2 regions of the Paenibacillus sp. p3-SID867 genome follow, and region 1 is predicted to be linked to the other one. Evidence: riboswitches for the same ligand, from Rfam matches in the RefSeq annotation. Region 1 holds a riboswitch; the other holds the start of a gene.

Region 1 (5,524 bases):
GCAGGTGTATTTTCATCCCGTCACCCGAAGCTCCGAAATCATCCTGCGCCAAATCTTCCGCCGGGCCAAGGAACTGCATGACCGTGGATATGGTTTCCGGTTCATGATCGAACCGCTTCCTGCGTTGTTTTCGGGGGATATCGGGGTGAATCAATATCTGCGCCTTGATGAAGCTCTGATCCAAACGGCCTTTCTGCAATGGACGGAGGAGGAAGATCCTCTTCTTAGCGAATTATGCGGCCGTTTCATGCACCGAAAGCTCTACAAATATGTAGAAATCGACAACATCGATCTGGAGACCATCGACGGGATACGCCACGCATTCAGTGCCGTGGGATTGCATCCGGAATATGACCTGGAGATTGATTTTCCAACGGATCTTCCTTATGATAAGGTTCATTCCGATATGCCGCTTAACGAGAAGCAAATCCTGCTTCTGGATCGGCATGATGAGCTGAAGGAAATCTCGGAGGTATCCGATATTGTACGCTCGATCAGCGGCATTCATAAAGGACGGTACCATCTTTATTATCCGGAGGAGAAGGTAAGTCCGCTACTGGCTCAAATGCCGGAGAAGATAGCCAGTGTTTTCAAACAACAACATTAACCTAGGTGGAATACAGAAACGTTGGGTTTATTTGCAATTTACCCAGCTAATGGAAGATATACGACACAGAAACGACAGGAAGGAGAGTGTGGATTTTATGTTGTTCGACACGCACACTCATATGGATGCTCCCCAATTCGACGAAGACCGGGAAGAGGCAATCCAGCGGGCGCTCGAAGCCGGCGTGACCCGGATGATCAATATTGGATTTAACCGGGAGACGATTCCGACTACGATGAAGCTGGCAGAAACTTATGATTTTATATATGCAGCGGTAGGCTGGCATCCTGTAGACGCCATTACCATGGAGGATCATGACCTGGATTGGATCGCCTCTTTGTGCAGTCACGAGAAAGTGGTGGCTATAGGAGAGATCGGTTTGGACTATTATTGGGATACGTCTCCGAAAGAAGTTCAGCACCGAGTGCTTCGGCGCCAGATCGGACTGGCCCGGGAATTGAACATGCCGATTGTCATTCATAATCGGGATGCGCATGAAGATATCGTGAGAATTTTGCGCGAGGAAAAAGCCTCCGAGGTGGGCGGTGTCATGCATTCCTTCTCCGGAAGCTGGGAAACGGCCAAAATATGTCTCGATATGGGATTCCATATTTCGTTTGGCGGGCCGATTACCTTCAAAAATGCAAAGCAGCCCAAAGAGGTTTTGGCGCAGGTTCCGCTTGACCGATTATTGATCGAAACGGACTCCCCTTACCTAACACCTCATCCCTTCCGCGGGAAACGAAATGAGACTGCTTATGTAAAATTGGTGGCGGAGGCGGCAGCCGAAATTAGAGGGTTGTCCTATGAGGAATTGGCCCAAATTACCACCCAAAATGCGCTGGAACGATTTGGTATTTAACGAAAACGAGAGCAAAAGCAATGAAAAAGGGAGCATTTTCGATTAATTAAAGTTTTTTAATCAGAAAAGGCGTTGATATTACAATATTTTAACCTTTTACATGAGAAAATGTGGTTGAATGTTGCTTTACAACCTGCATACAAACAGGATATCATCTTTTCAGTGATAAGAAGCTGCGATGTGCAGATCGCGGCCGAATATTTCATGAACCGTCTCGCTTAATCTCCGAAATTCTGGGGAACGGGGGAACCGATACCGCCGTGCATACTGGTCTGAATGCGCGCAGCTGTATTTGATTTCTTTTTCGGGTCTTTGGGGTGAATTTGAAGGATCTCGCCATGAGCGGGTATCCGGATCTAGGGCGTCTCTCTTACGTCCGAACCCGACAGCTAACTCCGTAAGCGAAATAAGAGGGGAATTCTCGTGCATACCATTTCCATGATTCTAATCATCAGGAAGCCACGTTAGAGCCTCTAGTACTCTTTCAATGGCTTTCTTTTATTTTTGAATAATGGAGAGGGGATCATCATACTCTTGGTAAACAAGGGGTGGTGGTACATGGACGGAAAGACGGGAATTGACGCAGGGTGTAGATAGATAGCAGGGCGCCTTGTGAGAAAAATTGCTATAGTCACGTCAAATGCATTCATGCGTTTACCTAGACGGCGGGACTATGAAGGAGGATGGAATAGTGGGCATTTTTCAACCTGAAGAAACCCATGAATCACAATCATCCAGCATGTCTTACGCATTGAGATGGAAGCATGACAATTTGCGTCAACTGATGTTGCTCGGTGCCATGGGTGCCGTTACGGTATCACTTCTCATATCGTTGGTCGTACATGATCAGGCAGGCAAGGAGGTTCAGCTTGTCGTCGATGGTCGTGTCACCACAGTAGAAACACGTGGATCATTGCTGCAGGAATTGCTGGATGAGCAAGCGATCACGTTGAGTCCCCAGGATCAGATTTCGATGCCTTTAAACGGCGCGATCCAGGATGGAGACCGGATCATCATTGACCGGGCAATTCCAGTCAAAGTTACAGTAGGCAGCACAACCAAAACCATATTTACATCCCAGGATACGGTTGATCATGTACTTAAAGAGGCTGGTATTACGATCCAGGGTGAAGATATAGTACAACCGGCACAGAACACGAAGCTGACCAGCAATATGATTATCGATGTCGTTCGCGTCACGAAACAAAAAGTTAAGGAGACGGAGGATCGCAATTTTCGCGTGATCAAAACAGCCGACCCATCGCTTGAGAGAGGGGATAACCGCGTTATTCAGCGGGGCGAGCCTGGTCTCATGGTGAACCATTATGAGAAGGTCTACCACAATGGCAAGCTGGTTTCCAAGACGAAGGTCTCCCAAGAGATTGAACGCAGAACGAAGGATAAAATCATTGCCGTTGGCACGAAAAAAGTGGAGAAGCCTGTCATCGTCCAGGCGGCAGCCACCGATGTAAAGGCTAAACCGGCTAAATTGTCCGGCACGAAAAAAGTAACGACCGCCAAGGCTGTCGAAAACAACGTGGTTTCTCGGGCAGGCGTTGATTTTAAATACAGCAAGGTATTGAACAACGTGTCGATGACGGCGTATTCCGCTGAGCAGCAGGGAATCGGCACACGCACGGCATCCGGCACACGCGTTACAGAAGGACGCACCATCGCCGTTGATCCTAACATCATCCCGATCGGCTGGTGGGTCTATATCGAAGGCATTGGCTTCCGTCGTGCAGAAGATACGGGCGGTGCCATCAAAGGCAACAAAATCGATGTTTATTATGATTCACTGAAATCGGCCATAAATTTCGGCCGGAAGAGCGGCCGCACCGTTTACGTGATCGGTCCGGTTAAACCTGAATTGAACTAGACGCATGAATTCCAATTTACAATACCATTCTAATGCTATACTATTTAGCTTATAATATATAATGATGAAGAAGAGGGAATATTTCCTCTTCTTTTGTTTTGTTAAGAACGGAGTATATAGGGCTAAGATGGTAGAACCTAGAGGTTGTACAAGCCTGTTTTCTTGGGAAGGAAGAGAACAAACGCATGATTAAAGAAGTGATTGTTGTGGAAGGCAGAGACGATACCGTTGCCATTAAAAGGGCCGTAGAAGCGGATACGATTGAAACGGGCGGCTCAGCGATCAATAAACAAATCCTGAAACGCATAGCGCTTGCTCAGGAGCGCAGAGGCGTTATTATATTAACCGATCCTGACCATGCAGGGGAGCGGATCCGCAAAATTGTGGATCAGGGTGTCCCTGGCTGCAAGCATGCCTTTATTCCGGAAGCGGATGCTACCCGCAAAGGGGATATCGGCGTAGAGAATGCCTCGCCGGAAGCGATACGGCGTGCGCTGGAGCGGGTCCATACCTCCTTTGAGGGCGGAGAGAGCCTGATCAGTCTGGAGGACATGCTGGAGGCAGGATTATCAGCCCATCCGGAGGCGGCTGCAAGGCGTATGACGATGGGAAACCTGCTCGGGATCGGATATTGCAACAGCAAGCAATTCCATAAACGATTGGCCATGTTTCAAATATCGCGGGAAGAATTTCTGGCCGCACTTGCACAGCTGGAAGAAGGGGGCGTAAGCCAATGAATCGGATCGAGGATATATCAACACCAAGACGGACGAAGGAGATCATCACGCGGCATGGATTCTCCTTCAAGAAGAGTCTGGGTCAAAACTTTCTCATCGATCAGAATATATTGTATAAAATCGTGGAGGCTGCAGGACTGGATGAAGATAAGGGAGCGCTTGAGATCGGTCCTGGGATCGGTGCGTTAACCGAGAAGCTGGCACAGACGGCAGGAACCGTCACCGCGGTCGAAATTGATCAGCGCCTGATTCCCATCCTGCTGGAGGTGCTGGAGCCCTATGAGAATGTGAAGGTGCATCATGGGGATGTCCTGAAGGTGGATCTTCATGAACTGTTCCGTCAGGATTTTGCGGGCGTATCGAAGGTAAGTGTGGTTGCGAATCTGCCATATTATGTGACGACGCCGATTCTCATGAAGCTGCTGGAGGAGAAGCTGCCGCTGGAGAACATCGTGGTGATGATTCAGAAAGAAGTGGCAGAGCGGATGGCGGCCGCACCGGGAAGCAAGGATTACGGCAGCCTTAGCATTGCCGTTCAATATTACAGTGAGCCTAAGCTGGTCTGTATTGTGCCGCATACGGTGTTTATCCCGCAGCCGAATGTCGCTTCGGCCGTTATTCGCTTGGCGGTCCGGGAACAGCCTCCTGTCCACGTAGAAGATGAAAGCTTCTTCTTCGAGGTGGTCCAGGCCTCTTTCGCACAGCGGAGGAAGACGATTGCCAACAATCTGAAGAGCCGGTTCTTTCCGGGAGAAGGCCGTGAACGGCTGGAGCAGCTGCTGCAGGAGGCGGGCATCGAGCCTTCACGGCGCGGTGAGACCCTTAGTATTGAAGAGTATGCCCGGCTCAGCAACATATTGTACAACGCGGATATTCGCTAATACAGCCATTAGAGCGCCCATAGACCCGAGGAGGGTCTCGACGCGATAAATTGATGTTTCCAAGAACCAATAGTCACAGTGGCCCATACCATAGGGTAGGGGTGATGTTGTGATGAACTTGGGAGACTTGGTCGTTCGTAAATCCTACGGCGGCGATGTAACGTTCCGGGTAGAAGGCATGCGGCAAAATAACAATATCGTCATCAAAGGGACGGAATTCCGGTTACTGGCCGATGCTCCCGTTGATGATCTGGTCACGGTCCCGCATCCCACCTTAAGCGAACGAACAAAGCAGGCACAGATCAAAGCCAATGAGTCGCTCGACCGCCTGCAGAAGCACAGACAGGAGCAGAGCGAGCGTCAACTGGCCAGCCTGCGCAATATCGAAGGCGGTCAGCTTGCGGATAAAGGATATTTTGACGTGCCGGGCAAAGTGCTGCATTTGGATGGGGATCCCCAATACCTGAAGAAGAGTTTGACCTTGTACAATCAGCTTCGGGTCCCAGCGGAAGGCCATTATATCAATGAGTCGGGGATGGCCGATTCATTATATCGTCT
Region 2 (5,524 bases), on a different contig from region 1:
TTATAAAGTCGTTACACTTCGTCTCACTTCTTGGGACGACGGTGGCATTACGGCTGTGGATATTAAGGAAGCGCAGCAGTTTAACGAAGCCTATGAGAAGAGTCGTTCGAAGGATGGCAAGGCGGGACAATAGAAGGGGAGACCATGAGTCCCTTTAGAGGTCCCGAATATGTAAAAAAACACGCTTGCACCGGGAACAACTCCAGGTGCAAGCGTGTTTTGCGTATAAGCTGATTTATTTTTTCTCAGCAAGGTACAGCGCGATGTTTGCGATTTCTTCAGGTTTAAGTTGGTCTTTAAAGGAAGGCATTCCCTTACGACCTTTGGTTACAACGTTGAAGATCGCGTCCGCATCCATGTGTCCGCCTACTTGATTCAAAGCCGGTCCAGCGCCGCCTTGAAGTTGGTCGCCGTGACAGCTAATGCAGCTTGCTTTCAGTGTGGCTTCCGCTGCGGCTGCATCGAGAGTCACTTCCGGCATGGTCGGCTTCTCTTCCTGAGCTACCTGTTCCTTACCTGGGAGCGTAAACATCAGCGCGATAGCCAACGCACATGCGACGAAGAACAATCCGCTCATGATCCATTTTTGCATCGTCATATCGTCCCTTCTATGTATACTGCACTTTTGCACTTGTCTCCATTATAAACCAACATCCATAGACAGCATAGCCAGTTGTGACAAAAAAAGCAACTATACGGCGCGGCTTCATAAAAAGTACACAAAATTGTGCTTTTTCATATAGACAAAGATTACTATTCCTCATTTGTCGGGGGCTCATACACCATACAGTGGAAAAGGGCATTGCCCGTTGGCGTAAGCCGCTCATACGTATCGGTGATGTGAAAGCCTGACCTTTGATAAGCGCGGATTGCTCGCTCATTCCAGGTCATTACCTCAAGGTCAATTTCGTCGGCAGGCCGCCTCCGTCTGGCTTCCCGGACAATCGTCTGCATAAATCGTTTACCCATTCCACGCCCGCACCAATCAGGACGCATGCCAAGTCCGATTCGTGTAACCTCATGCATCGGAAACAGCTGGGCAAATCCCCAGAGGGCCTCCCGCTCATCCAGTACCGAGAGGTACTGTCTCTGGCGAATGTCCGGATCGCCAAACTCCACCTCAAGCCCTTTCATCTGCTCCCAGGGAAGAAAGCCATAGATATTATAGGGAGGAGGGTAGGCCCAAGCGCATATTTCTTCGGCGTGCTCTTCACGCATGACTACGGTGTGAAATGTAATCGGTGTGGCATCCATTTGCGAAGTCCTCCTATCGTCTGCATAAAATAATAATCATATTACGAACATCCAAGTCGCATCAAAAAAGCCCGCAAAAGAGAGGTAAGGGCTCCTTTAACGGGCAAGCAGTATGTATAGGGAAGATTAGCCTCTACAGCTTAGGATGATTCACCGACCGACTCTTCATACTTATCATCGCTCATGATACGCTTTGCACCGACGTATCGCTGATCGTAGTAATCCTCTGCCAGGCGGTTGATAACCACGCCGCGGTTGGAGGAAGCATGGGCGAATTTGCCATCGCCGACATAAATGCCGACGTGGGAGATGCCCTGGCCCGATGTGTTAAAGAACACCAAATCGCCAGCGCGCAGCTCCTTACGGGACACGCTTGTCCCCATGTCGAATTGAGAGCCGGATTGATGCGGGAGCTTTAGACCGAGTTTAGCGTAAACGTACATGGTGAAGCCGGAACAGTCAAATCCGCTCGTGGTTGTACCACCGTAGCTGTATCTTGTACCTAGAACCTTATCGATTTCCTGATCCAGCGCACCATTAGCAAACACGCTGCCAACGCCCAAAGTGAACAACAGCGTGATACTTAGGGCTGCTGTCGATAATGTTTTCTTCAGCATGGAAAGCTCCTTTTCGTTGCCGGGAGGCATAGCAATCTATATATTAAAGCACTTACATTAATGACAAAGTTGTTACTGCTCCATTCTATCAGACCGCAAGCGAGATTGGCAATTATTTCTTGATGGATTTCGCTATTTTTCAATAGCATTAACTGTCGAAGCACCAAGGAAAATCAATATTTTTCCAAAATGGGTGTTTAATGACGAGAGAGAAGGGTAAATAAAGGATAGATGATGTGAAGACATGGCGAAGCGAAGTGGAACTGAAGTGAACTTGTATAATAAATTTCATTTTTTTTCGAAAAAGCGGGAACTTTTTTGCTGTGCTGAACGTTATAAAGGTATACACACAATCAACAAAAGAAAAAAGCCGCTGGATGAGATCGGCACAATCTCATAAACCCAGGGCTTTCTTGTAAGAGTAAGTCAATTAAGTTCCAACATTAATTGTAGTTCACAGCTACAGATTTGTACGTATTCTGACTCATAATTCTCTTAGCGCCTACATATCGGTTGGCGTAATAGCTCTGGCTCAGAGGACTGATAATGACACCGCGCGAAGATGAAGAATGAGCGAATTTGCCGCTCCCGACATAAATACCCACATGAGATACACCTCTACCGGATGTGTTGAAGAACACGAGATCGCCAGCTTTCAGTTTGCTCTTGGATACGGCCGTACCTACTTTGTATTGAGCTGCAGACGTACGGGGCAGGCTAAGACCAAGCTTCTTGTAAACATAGCTGGTGAATCCGGAGCAGTCAAATCCATTCGTTGTAGTTCCACCTGTTTTGTAAGAAACACCAATGGCTGGTTTGATTGCAGTATTTAATTTGGAATCGGCGAAAGCGCTTCCGGTCCCTAATGTGAGTGCGAGTGCGAGGCCTAGAGAAACAGCCGTTAACTTCTTTTTCAAAACAAAAGCTCCTTCCATTGCCTGCGAGGTTAGCTTAAGGGTTCGGTTGAAGGTCCCCTATGATCCCTCTCTTGCGAGATCAATTCACCCAAAACGGATCCCCCGCTTCCCATATCGTTATGGGAATTCGGCTCCTTAAAATGTTGATGAACCCATTCATTGACGTTTGACGTTCCAACATAAAAGTTACAGTAAAGATGACAAAGTTGTTACTAACATATTCGTTATTTTAGCAGAGTATTAACAATTTGGCAAACGAGGAAACATTATTTTTAAACAAAAAAACCTGTCCCCATCTTAAGGGAACAGGTTTTTTTGTAATATGGCGTTCAGAAATTTGTAATATTAAGGATAAATGAACTCTTATTCTCTGTAAAATCTAGCGCGGGATAGAAACGTGTCGCTTCTGATTACAGCTTATTCGCGAGCGTGTTTCATTATTTTAGGTGCCAAATTGTAACCATTAAGGATGCTGTGAGCAGGAATCTCTCCACAAATGATATTGAGCGGACATTGCCCAAATTTGGAAAAGTCCATTCAGGAAATAAGAGGCCTGCTGAATAATTAAGCCGATCAACCCGGCCCAGAAGAGCGAGGCCGAGCTCAGGAGCAGCAGAATGACACAGGCGGATCCGCCGATGGTGATGGATAACAGCATTGCTGTGCCCAAGCGGCGGAAGAGCGCATGGATAGAGCTGATCATGCTGGAATCGCCGGTACGGCCAAATTGCATATAGAGCAAAAACAGGCGGATCAGATAGGCGTACAAGAACCAGCCAGCTGCATAGGGCAGTGCATGAAGCAGCAGTACAGGCTCCTGAATTCCATTCAGCAGAATCGGGAGGATTTTGGGCAGAATCCAGTAACCGGGCGCGAAGGTGAGAATAAGCTCAACCAGATAGAATAGCGTTACGGGTTTCCACAGTTTCCGCATGCCAGTGAAGAAGAATAAACCGCGCTCGCCCTTGGCTTCCTGGTGAAGGTTGTAGAAGATGCCGGCCCGAATGAGCGGGGTGAGGACCATCCGGATCAGAAGCAAACCGGCCAGAAGCCATCCGTAGGTGTGTACTGTGCTGCTCAAGGACAGGCTCATCTCGCCCTCGTAGAAGAATAAAAGACGGCTGAGCTCGTTAGGAGCGGCATCCGGATATCGCATTAGAAGGGGGACGACTGCCGATTTTACGAGTCGGTACAGGCAATATCCCCACAGCAAACGGTATAAGAAGAGCAGAATCAAGACGTATAGCTGGTCTTTAACACTGATCCACCCTTGGCCTGCGTAACTTTTCATGTGCTCCCCCCTCACCATGACAGGCTGCCGAACAGCGTCTCCACAAGCTTGGTAATACTGAGATTCCAGCGTGTAACCACCGTCGGATCCATTCCTGCCTTCATATAGTTATTAATGTGTTTATTCTCCAGGACGATGGAGTACTTCGGATCAACCATGGCCCAGGCGAGCGGAGAGCTGTACTCCAGGGTGTAAGCAACTTTTCCGTCTTTGCCGCTCCAGGTTCGTTCCACCGTTTTGCCGTCCTCAAAGGCGAACACGATCGGCACATCGGTGATATCCCCGTCCTTGCTCGTAATCTGAACCGTGGACTCATACCGAGGATTTTCAGCCGTGCCTTTATTTTTGGTTTTGATCACGTCGATGGCGACATCCGCCATCTGGCTTCCATATACATATTGGTCAAAATACGACTGCCAGGACGTTTGGCTTACTTGCTCGACGACTTTCTGAAAGTCAGATGTGGTTGGATGCTTGAAACGGTATTTCTGGGCATAGGTATGCATAATCTTGCCCATCATCTGTGGACCGACCTGCCGTTCGATGCCTTGCAGCACCAGCTTGCCCCTCGTATAAACATTCAGTGCGTAGTTTTCGTGAGAGCTGTATTTCCAGGATTCCATCTTCAGCGGTGCAGGGGAAGTAATGGATGCTCCCTGAGCCGCCGTATTGGAGGTAATCCCGTATTCTTTTTCCATCACTCGTTCTTCTGCATAGGTCGCAAAGGCCTCGTCCAGCCACGCTTCCTCAAATTCGTTACTTGCAATCATTCCGTAAAAATATTGATGGGCGATCTCATGAATAACGGTCCGCTCCAGTTCATATCCCGGCGAATCGTTCTTGGCACCGAAGGCTGTGACCAGCGTCGGGTATTCCATGCCGCCTGCACCGTTGCCCGATTCAGGCGGTACGACGATGGACAACGTGGAATACGGATAGGTTCCGTACCATTTTCCAAACGAAGCGAGTGCCGACTTGGCGGCATCAAAGTAACGCTCCTTTAAGTCTTTATGGGCTGGATCGAGATACAGCTTGATGCGGACGCCAGGTACGCCAGGTGCGGAGAATGCTTCTTCTGCCGTGACAAAGTTTGGCGATGCCGACCAGGCAAAATCATGCACGTCATCCGCGTAAAACTGATAAATTTTTTCCCCGTTTGATTTTTGGGCAGGCTTGGTAGGGAATCCGGTCGCGGCGACAATGTAATTTTCGGGCACTCGAATGCGAACGCTGTAAATGCCGAAGTTGGAATAGAATTCGGAGTTGCCGTGGTATTGATGAAGATTCCAGCCTTCCTCTGCTCTTCCGCGAAGACCGGTCGGTTCATAGACCGAAATTTTCGGAAACCATTGGCCAGCCATAATAAAATTCTCGGTGGTTCCCATGCGGGCAAATATTTTGGGAAGCTCCACCTCGAACTCCAAATGAATGGTAACACTCTCCCC

Evidence for each region. Region 1 has a riboswitch for cyclic di-AMP ahead of M4D81_RS31395 (resuscitation-promoting factor). Riboswitches for the same ligand answer to the same signal wherever they lie in the genome.
Region 2: linked by a shared signal. The riboswitch ahead of M4D81_RS33490 (C40 family peptidase) and the one ahead of M4D81_RS31395 (resuscitation-promoting factor) in region 1 are both predicted to bind cyclic di-AMP.

The regions. Positions count from the first base shown of each region.
Region 1 covers NZ_JAMBDM010000027.1:11,350-16,873, forward strand. Annotated here, with positions in the region: gene M4D81_RS31385 (HD domain-containing protein) at 1-607, shown strand, start outside; gene M4D81_RS31390 (TatD family hydrolase) at 705-1,469, shown strand; cyclic di-AMP (ydaO/yuaA leader) riboswitch at 1,675-1,889, shown strand; gene M4D81_RS31395 (resuscitation-promoting factor) at 2,161-3,348, shown strand; gene rnmV (ribonuclease M5) at 3,534-4,085, shown strand; gene rsmA (16S rRNA (adenine(1518)-N(6)/adenine(1519)-N(6))-dimethyltransferase RsmA) at 4,082-4,966, shown strand; gene yabG (sporulation peptidase YabG) at 5,079-5,524, shown strand, end outside.
Region 2 covers NZ_JAMBDM010000036.1:15,352-20,875, forward strand. Annotated here, with positions in the region: gene M4D81_RS33470 (4a-hydroxytetrahydrobiopterin dehydratase) at 1-133, shown strand, start outside; gene M4D81_RS33475 (c-type cytochrome) at 236-592, opposite strand; gene M4D81_RS33480 (GNAT family N-acetyltransferase) at 754-1,254, opposite strand; gene M4D81_RS33485 (C40 family peptidase) at 1,395-1,868, opposite strand; gene M4D81_RS33490 (C40 family peptidase) at 2,315-2,788, opposite strand; cyclic di-AMP (ydaO/yuaA leader) riboswitch at 2,792-2,931, opposite strand; gene M4D81_RS33495 (hypothetical protein) at 3,252-4,079, opposite strand; gene M4D81_RS33500 (M1 family metallopeptidase) at 4,091-5,524, opposite strand, start outside.